2 regions of the Kitasatospora setae KM-6054 genome follow, and region 1 is predicted to be linked to the other one. Evidence: riboswitches for the same ligand, from Rfam matches in the RefSeq annotation. Region 1 holds a riboswitch; the other holds the start of a gene.
What was found. A riboswitch is a leader RNA that binds a small molecule or an ion and turns the genes downstream of it on or off. The one in region 1 is predicted to bind cyclic di-AMP.

Region 1 (3,929 bases):
CCGAGCAGAAGAGTACACGCCGACCCGCCCCCGACCGGGGCGATATCGACGAGCCGACGAGGCGGAAGGAGTGTGCAATCCACCGACCCGACCAGGTACGCTAGGCCAGTCCTCACCGCCTCCGGGGCGGTGCCGGGCGTTCCCCTGCGGGTGTAGCTCAATGGTAGAGCCCCAGTCTTCCAAACTGGTCACGCGAGTTCGATTCTCGTCACCCGCTCCACGAGGCCGACGGCCCCGACCACCCAGGTGGTCGGGGCCGTTCGCCGTTCCGCAGCCGGGCCGGAGCCGTTCCGGGGCCGGGCGCCCCGGCGAAGCCCGGAGGCCCCGCGCGGTGGTTCTCGCGCGGGGCCTCCGGGGAGTGGTGCCGGGGATCAGACGTTGACGCCGTGGGCGGCCAGGTAGGCGACCGGGTCGATGTCGGAGCCGTAGTCCGGGGTGGTGCGGATCTCGAAGTGCAGGTGCGGGCCGGTCACGTTGCCGGTGGCACCGGAGAGGCCGATCTGCTGGCCCGCGGTCACGGCCTGGCCGGCCGAGACCGAGATCGAGGACAGGTGCGCGTACTGGGCGTACTTGCCGTCGGCCAGCTTGATGACGACCTGGTTGCCGTAGGCGCCGCCGTTGCCGGCCGAGACCACGGTGCCGCCGGCGATCGCCTTCAGGCTGGTGCCGGTGGAGACCGGGAAGTCGATGCCGGTGTGGTAGCCGCTGGACCAGTTGGAGCCCGCCACCTTGTAGCCGGTGGTGACGCTGCCCGGCGCCGGGGCGACGTAGCCGGAGGAGGCGGTCGCGGCGGACGACGAGGACGAGGCCGCGGAGGACGACGACGAGGTCGACTTCTGGGTCTGGGTCTGGGTCTTCGTCTGGGTCTTCGTCTGGGTCTGGACCTGGGTCTGGGTCTTCGTCTGGGCCTGGGTCTTCGCGGCGGTGCCGGTCGAGGTCTTCGGCGCGGCCGCGGCGGCGGTGTCCGAGGAGGTGGACGCGGGCGCGGACGCGGCGGCGGCCTGGCCGCCGAGGGTCAGCTGCTGGCCCGGGCGGATCAGGTCCGGGTTGCCGCCGATGACCGAGCGGTTGTCCTGGTAGAGCTTCTCCCAGCCGCCGTCCACGTTCTTCGCGGTGGCGATCTTGGAGAGGGTGTCGCCGGAGACGACCCGGTAGGTCTGGTCGGCGGCCGGGGCGGCGCTGGAGGCGCTGTCCGCGGCGGTGTCGGCGACCGGGGTCGCGTCGACGGAGACGTTGGCCCACGAGCGGCCGCCGTCCTGGTGGTCGGCGGTGCCGTGCGCGGAGGCGGCAGTGGCCGGGAGGCCGATCGCGGCGCCGGCCACGCCGGTGGCGATGGCGATGCGGACGACGGTGGCCAGGCGCGGCTTGCGGTGCTTGCCCTGAGCGGACATGAAGCTGTTCCTCTCCGACGCCTGCGAGGTGAGCTGTCGGGTTCGGGCGAGAGTTGCCCGGCCGCGTCTCCGCGGCTTCACCCCGAGCCGTTCCCGTGCGTTCCGGGCCCGGCGTACTACCTGTGGTTCCCCCGCTCCTGCCGTGGCGTGGTGTTCTGGTCGGCACCGAGCGACGGCAGGACTAGGCGTTCCGCTCGGTGGCCCACCCGGCCGATGTCCGGGCTGCGGAGGAAGCAAAACCCACGGCTCGCGGAGCTGGCAAGCGCCGAAAAGCCCCGTTCCCGGACCCGGGAGGGGGCTGACGGTCCGCCAGGTCACGCTCCGCCGTCGGCAGGCCGCGCTGCGCGTACGGGATCATGACGGTGCGCCCACGAACGGCGTACAGCGGGCGACTTCGGTCACCGTGCGCGTTCGGGCGCCGACCAGGCGTGACGGGGCGGGTGACCCTGGTCACCCGCGGACGGGACTTCGGGACGGGGCAGGAGGTCCCGCGGCCGTCCGGGAGGGGTCTCGGGGGGGTCAGCCGGCGATGCCCGCGATCGCCTTGGAGACCGACTGGAGGAACTGCTGGATCGGCCCGGCCATCGTCGACTGGCTGAGCATGAAGCCGAACAGCGCGGCGATGACCGCGTGCCCGCCCTTCAGCTGCTTGTTGCGGATGAAGATGAAGACGATGATGCCGAACAGGACAAGGGCGGAGACGGAGAAGGCCACGGGGACTCACTTCCTCGATTCGTGGCGGGGATTCGGGTCGGAACCGGCGATGGTTCCAGGCGGAAACCGGCCCCTGCCCCCCGTGTCCCCACCACTCCATCCGGACTCAGTGTGGTCGCTCGTGCGGAGTGCGTAAAGGACTTGCCCCGTCACCGGGGGCCCCAACCCGCGTACTGGGACTGATTTTCGCCGTCCGCGACGATAGCGGACGGGTCCTGACGGAGCGTCGGCGGGAGGCCGTCCGCGGGGCCCGCGGGGGCAAACCGGCAGGCAGCCGGGCCGTGGCCCACGGGGCGGGTGGGGCAACGGAATTGGCCGAAGATCAACGTTCGGGTTTGACACTCCGTGGGCACCCCGTGCCGGGCGATTCCACACCGGTCCACCACAGTTGGCGCACGGCCGGACGGAGCGGGTACGGGGCGGGTACGGAGAGCGTACGGGGAGCGTCCGGACGGCGCGCGGCCGGGGTTCAGCGGCGCCAGACCAGCAGCACGGCGCGGTCGTCGTTGACGTGCTTGGCGACGCTGTCGATCAGCCGGACCGCGGCGCCGGAGCGGCCGCTCACCGGGGTGGTGGCGACCAGCCGGTCGGCCTCGCCCATCAGCCGGTCCATGCCCTCGCCGAGGTCGCGGCCGGGGATCTCGACCATGCCGTCGGTGCACAGCATCAGCAGGTCGCCGGGGCCCAGGACGCCGCGCACGCCCTCGAACTTGGCGCCGTCGTAGACACCGAGCAGCGGGCCCTCGGCCTCCTTGACCTCCCAGCGGCCGGCCCCGGCCAGCCGGTGCATGCCGGGCAGGTGGCCGGCCGAGAGGAGTTCGTACTCGCCAGTGTCCAGGTCGATGACCAGGTGGACGGCGGTGGCGAAGCCCTCGGCCCAGTCCTGGCGCAGCAGGTAGCCGTTGGCGGCGGGCAGGAAGTCGTGGGCGGGCAGCGAGCCGAGCAGTCCGCCGAAGGCGCCGGAGAGCAGCAGGGCGCGGCTGCCCGCGTCCATGCCCTTGCCGGAGACGTCGGCGAGCACGGTCTCCAGCACCCGGCCGCCGGGGCCGGTGCGGGCGGCGACCATGAAGTCGCCGGAGAAGGACTGGCCGCCGGCCGGGCGGAGCGCGGTGTCGGTGTGCCAGCCGTCGGGCAGCTGCGGGAACCGGCCCTGGACCCGGATCCGTTCGCGCAGGTCGAACAGCATGGTGGAGCCGCCGCGCCAGGGCACGCCGATCCGACGGCGGAACTGGGCGACCAGCAGCCCGGCGACGCCGACCGCGCCGACCACCAGGGCGGCGCCGGGGCTGACGCCGTGGCTGTAGGCGGTGGGGAGGTCGGCGGCCAGCTGCTCGCCGGTGTGCACCACCGACTCGGTGACCAGGCCGAGGGCCGCGACGGCGTACAGCAGCACCAGGGTGCCGGGGCGCAGCAGCAGCGCGCCGGCCAGCACCGGGAGCACCAGGGCGGTGGGCGGGGCCCAGTCCGGGGCGAGGATGTTGAGCAGCACCAGCAGCGGGACGGCCAGGGCGAGCGCGGTGAACGCCACCCAGTCGGCGCCGTCGCCGCGGAAGTAGTCGACGCCGGCCCGGCGCAGCCTGCGTCGGGCCCGGTACAGCGCGCCGCGCAGCCGGGCCGTCACGGGTTCGCGGGACGGCGCGCCGCCCCGGCCCGTCGCACTGGGACGCGCGCTGCCGGCCATGGGGACCGACCTTATCCACCACCGGTGCCCGCGTCGACGGGCCGGGTGGCACCGAGTGCAGCGGGGGCGGTCGGCCCGGTGGGTTTCGGCCGCCGGGGACATGCCGGGTCCGGTCCGTATCGGTTCGCGGCTGTCGCGGAGTG
Region 2 (3,929 bases), 1.0 Mb from region 1:
GGGCGCCCGGGCGGACCCCGACCGCGATCAGGCCGCGGGCCAGCGCGGCGACCCGGTCGGCGAACGCGCGGGCCGTCACGTCCCGCCAGGATCCGTCGCCTTGACGGATCGTCAGGACGACGGCGTCCGGCGCCTGCTCGGCGTTGCGGAACGGCAGGTCGGCGAGGCTGCCGCGGTCGGGCGGCGGCACCAGGTGCGCCGCCCGGGCCTCGACGACCCGGCCGCCGGCCCGGCGCACCTCGACGGGCGGGGGCGCCAGGCGGCCGCTGCGCGCGGCACGGGCGAGGGGGTGTGCCATGAGCGAACTCCCTTGGGTGGGATGGGGGTTCGCCCAGGGTAGGTACTCGCCGGTAAACTTACTAGAGAGTAAGTTGCTTGGGTGGGACGGGGGTTGCCGGGATCAGCCCTCCTGGGCGGGCGGCGCCGGGGCCTGCAGGCGGTCCGCGTCGCGCGGGCCGCCGGTGCGGGCCTCGGTGCGGCGGTCGGTCGCCAGGTAGTCGCGCACGATCAGCTCCACCGCGTCCTGCGGATTGGTCGCGCCGAGGCGCAGCATCGCCTCCAGCGCCAGGTCCGCGTCCAGCGTGACGGTCACTTTCGCCATGGTTCCGGCTCCCGGGTTCGTCCAGTCGATCGGTCCCGGCCGAGAATAGGCCGCTGCCCCCGGAGCCGACCAGGGTCTCCGGGGGCAGCGGTGCTCCACCGCTCGCGGATCAGACGCGGCCCGCGAAGTCCGGGGCCCAGTTCGCGACGGTCTCGGTGCGGACGCCGGAGCGCGGGTTCGCGGCCTCGACGTACTTGCCGTCGCCCACGTACAGCGCGACGTGGTAGACGCCCGAGTTGGCGCCGTTGCTCGACCAGAACAGCAGGTCGCCCGGCTGCAGGCTGTCCAGCGACACCCGGGTCGCGTAGTCGGCCTGGTCGGCGGCGACCCGCGGCAGGCTGATGCCCGCCTGGCGGAACGCGGCCTGGGTCAGGCCCGAGCAGTCCCAGCCGCCGTTGCCGGTGCCGCCGTAGACGTACGCCTGGCCGAGCTTGGACAGCGCGAAGTCGATCGCCGCGGCCTTGGAACCGGTCGCCTTGACGGCGGTGGTGGCGGTGGCGGTCTTGGCCTCGGTGGTGGCGGTGGTGGCGGTGCCGGTGGCGCTCTTGGCCGCGGTGGTCGCCGTGGAGGCGCCGGCCTTGCCGCCGGTGCGGCCGCTCTTCCAGGACGAGCCCTGGTAGGAGGAGCCGTTCGACGACTTGGTGGCCGGGGCGGACTGCTGCGGCTGCGCGGTCGCGGTCGCGGTGCCGCCCAGGGCGAGCTGCTGACCCGGGTAGATCATGTCCGGGCCCTCGGTGAGGACCGAGCGGTTCAGGTCGTACAGCTTCTGCCAGCCGCCGTCCACGTGCTGGCTCTGCGCGATCGCGGACAGCCAGTCGCCCGCCACCACGGTGTAGGTGCCGGCCGACTGGTCGGTCGCGGCCGGGGTGCTCTGCTCGGCCTGGGGCTGCGCCTGGGCCTGGGGCTGGGACTGGTTCTGGTGGCGGGACTGCGACCAGGAGTGCTGGGACTTGTCCGTGCCGCCGGACTGCGACTGCGACGGCGACGGCGACTGGGTGGAGCCGGTCGAGTTCGAGGACGACGACGAGGACGAGGACGACGAGTTGCCGGACGAGCCGGAGGTGTCGACCTGGGGGGCCGCGCCGCCCTTGGTCAGGCCGGCCTGGACGGAGCAGACGGGCCAGGCGCCGGGGCCCTGGACGGCCAGCACCTTCTCGGCGGTGGCGATCTGCTGCTCCTTGGTGGCGAGGTCGGCGCGCGAGGCGTACGCGGTGCCGCCGAACTCGGCCCAGGTGGAGGCGGTGAACTGCAGGCCGCCGTAGAAGCCGTTGCCGGTGTTGATCGACCAGTTGCCGCTGGACTCGCACTGGGCGACCTTGTCCCAGGTGGCGACGGTGGCCGCGGAGGCGGAACCGGCGGTCAGGCAGGGAATCGTGAGGCCGATGCCGACGACGCCGGTGGTGGCGATCAGGCGGCGGGCGTTCTTGGAGCTGATGGGCAGCATGAAGGAGCGTTCCTCTCCCACGCCTGCGAGGTGAGCTGTCGGATTCGGGCCGGAGTCGCCCGGCCGAGCACACCTCGCGGTGCGCCCGGCTTCACCCCAAGCCCCGTGCGGTCCTGCGACCGCCCGGGGCGACTTACCTGGTTCCCCCGCCCCTGCCGTGGTGCGTTGTGCATGAGCCGACCCACCCGGCGGCAGGACTCGGCGTTCCGGGTGGGCTGGGTCCGTGTGTCCACGAACGTGGGCAGGAGATTAAGCGGACTCAAGGGCGAATGGCAAATATCCGGGAAAGGTTTTCCGGGCCCCGGAAAAGGTGATCAAGAATTCCGGGCGGAACTCCGTTGCCGCTGGCGGGGGCTGCGGGAGCGTCAGGAAAAGGTGGATCTTGTGACCGTTTTGGGTGTTAAAGGGCTTTGGTTGCCATATGAGTCGTTGATGCCCCTCTGGTCGGACGGCACGCCGGTGAATTGTCCATTTGATGGCGTTATTTCCAGGGGGGCCGGAGCGGAGTCGACCCCGGGGCGGGGCGGCGGGTTCTCGCGGTCCGGCCGAATTCCTTTTTCCGGACGGGCCGTCAGAATTCCGGTCGGGAAGCGTCCTTCCGCGACCGCGCCGCGCTCAGCCACTCGCCCCCGGCCGCGGACCGGGCCTCCCGGGCGGCGTACCGCAGGCTGAGCGCCGCCAGCGGCCCGCGCAGGCCGGGCGGGAGGTCGGCGGGCGCGTGCAGCCGGTGGCAGGTGTCCGTGATGGCCTCGATCCGCGCCCACGGGCCCGGCGGCTCCGCGTCCAGGTGGGCGAAGCCGCTCCCCTCGGCGGGCAGCGGCAGGCCCCGGCGGGCCAGCCGGTACACCTCCGCCATGCCGGCCGCGGCGACGGCGTGCAGGGTGCGCAGCGGCCGGAGCGGGACGGGGAACAGGGCGCGCCGACCGGAGTCGAGCGCGGCGGCGCCCGCCCGCCGGAGCACCTCCAGCTCCCGCACGGCCGCCGACTCGGCCGCCCCGCCCCGCCCGGGCGGCGGGAGCTCCGCGGTGGGCGGCCAGCCGTAGTCGGTGGCGCAGGAGGAGAGCCAGCACCGGCCCAGCGGGCCCGCGTGCCGCCAGGCGAAGCGCTCCGGCAGGGTGGGCGGCCAGTCGCGCCGGTGCGCCGAGGCGAGGGTGAGCAGGTGGTGCGTCTCGGCGATCTCGGCGATCGCCTCCACCGCCGTGCCGAAGCCGGGCGGGCGGCCGTAGTCGGCGGCCAGGACCGGGTCCACGCCGAACCGGGCCAGCGAGCGGATCGCGGTGAAGCCGCCCTGCTGCGCACGCGTCGAGGCGAACCGGTGGCGCTCCTCGGGGGTGGGCGTCTTCGCCATGGCCGGTCCGTTCCTCTGCGGGGAAGGTGAGTTGACGGTCAATCAGGTGATACGCCCGGGCGGAATCGAACGTTCCCGAACGGGCGTCCGGAGGTGCTACGCCAGGATGCTTACCCCGTCCGGAACATGACGTGTCCGGGTGGCGGCCGTGCCTAAGCTGCCCCCGACGACTCAGGGTTGCGGGCCCCGGGAGGGCGGCCGAGGTGGAAGAGCAGCGGAACAGCGAGCAGACCCCGGCCGTCCGGCACCGGCACCGGCGGCCGCTGGTGGGGCGGCGCAGGATGCTGACCTGGCTGGCGGTCGGGACGGTGGCGGCGCTCGGCGGGGGAGTGGTGCTGCGGCAGTCGCTGGCGGGCGCGGACGAGACCTCGGCCCGGCCGGCCCCGCCCGGCGGCAGCACGCCCGCGGGCGGGCACCAGCACGGCACCGGCGGCCCGCCGCCCGCCTCGGCGAGCCCCGACCCGTCCGCGCCGCAGCCGCCGCCGGTCGACCGGAGCGGCCGGAACTGGTCGGACGCCAAGGGCTGGGGCGGCAAG

Region 2: another riboswitch for cyclic di-AMP. It lies ahead of KSE_RS45705 (transglycosylase family protein); the one in region 1 lies ahead of KSE_RS12920 (M23 family metallopeptidase).

The regions. Positions count from the first base shown of each region.
Region 1 covers NC_016109.1:2,932,493-2,936,421, forward strand. The annotation lists tRNA gene KSE_RS12915 (tRNA-Gly) at 147-220, shown strand; gene KSE_RS12920 (M23 family metallopeptidase) at 372-1,391, opposite strand; cyclic di-AMP (ydaO/yuaA leader) riboswitch at 1,397-1,549, opposite strand; gene KSE_RS12925 (hypothetical protein) at 1,911-2,105, opposite strand; gene KSE_RS12930 (PP2C family protein-serine/threonine phosphatase) at 2,575-3,786, opposite strand.
Region 2 covers NC_016109.1:1,907,845-1,911,773, reverse strand. The annotation lists gene KSE_RS08430 (AMP-dependent synthetase/ligase) at 1-298, opposite strand, end outside; gene KSE_RS08425 (hypothetical protein) at 401-601, opposite strand; gene KSE_RS45705 (transglycosylase family protein) at 711-2,045, opposite strand; cyclic di-AMP (ydaO/yuaA leader) riboswitch at 2,051-2,220, opposite strand; gene KSE_RS08415 (hypothetical protein) at 2,617-3,393, opposite strand; gene KSE_RS08410 (G8 domain-containing protein) at 3,597-3,929, shown strand, end outside.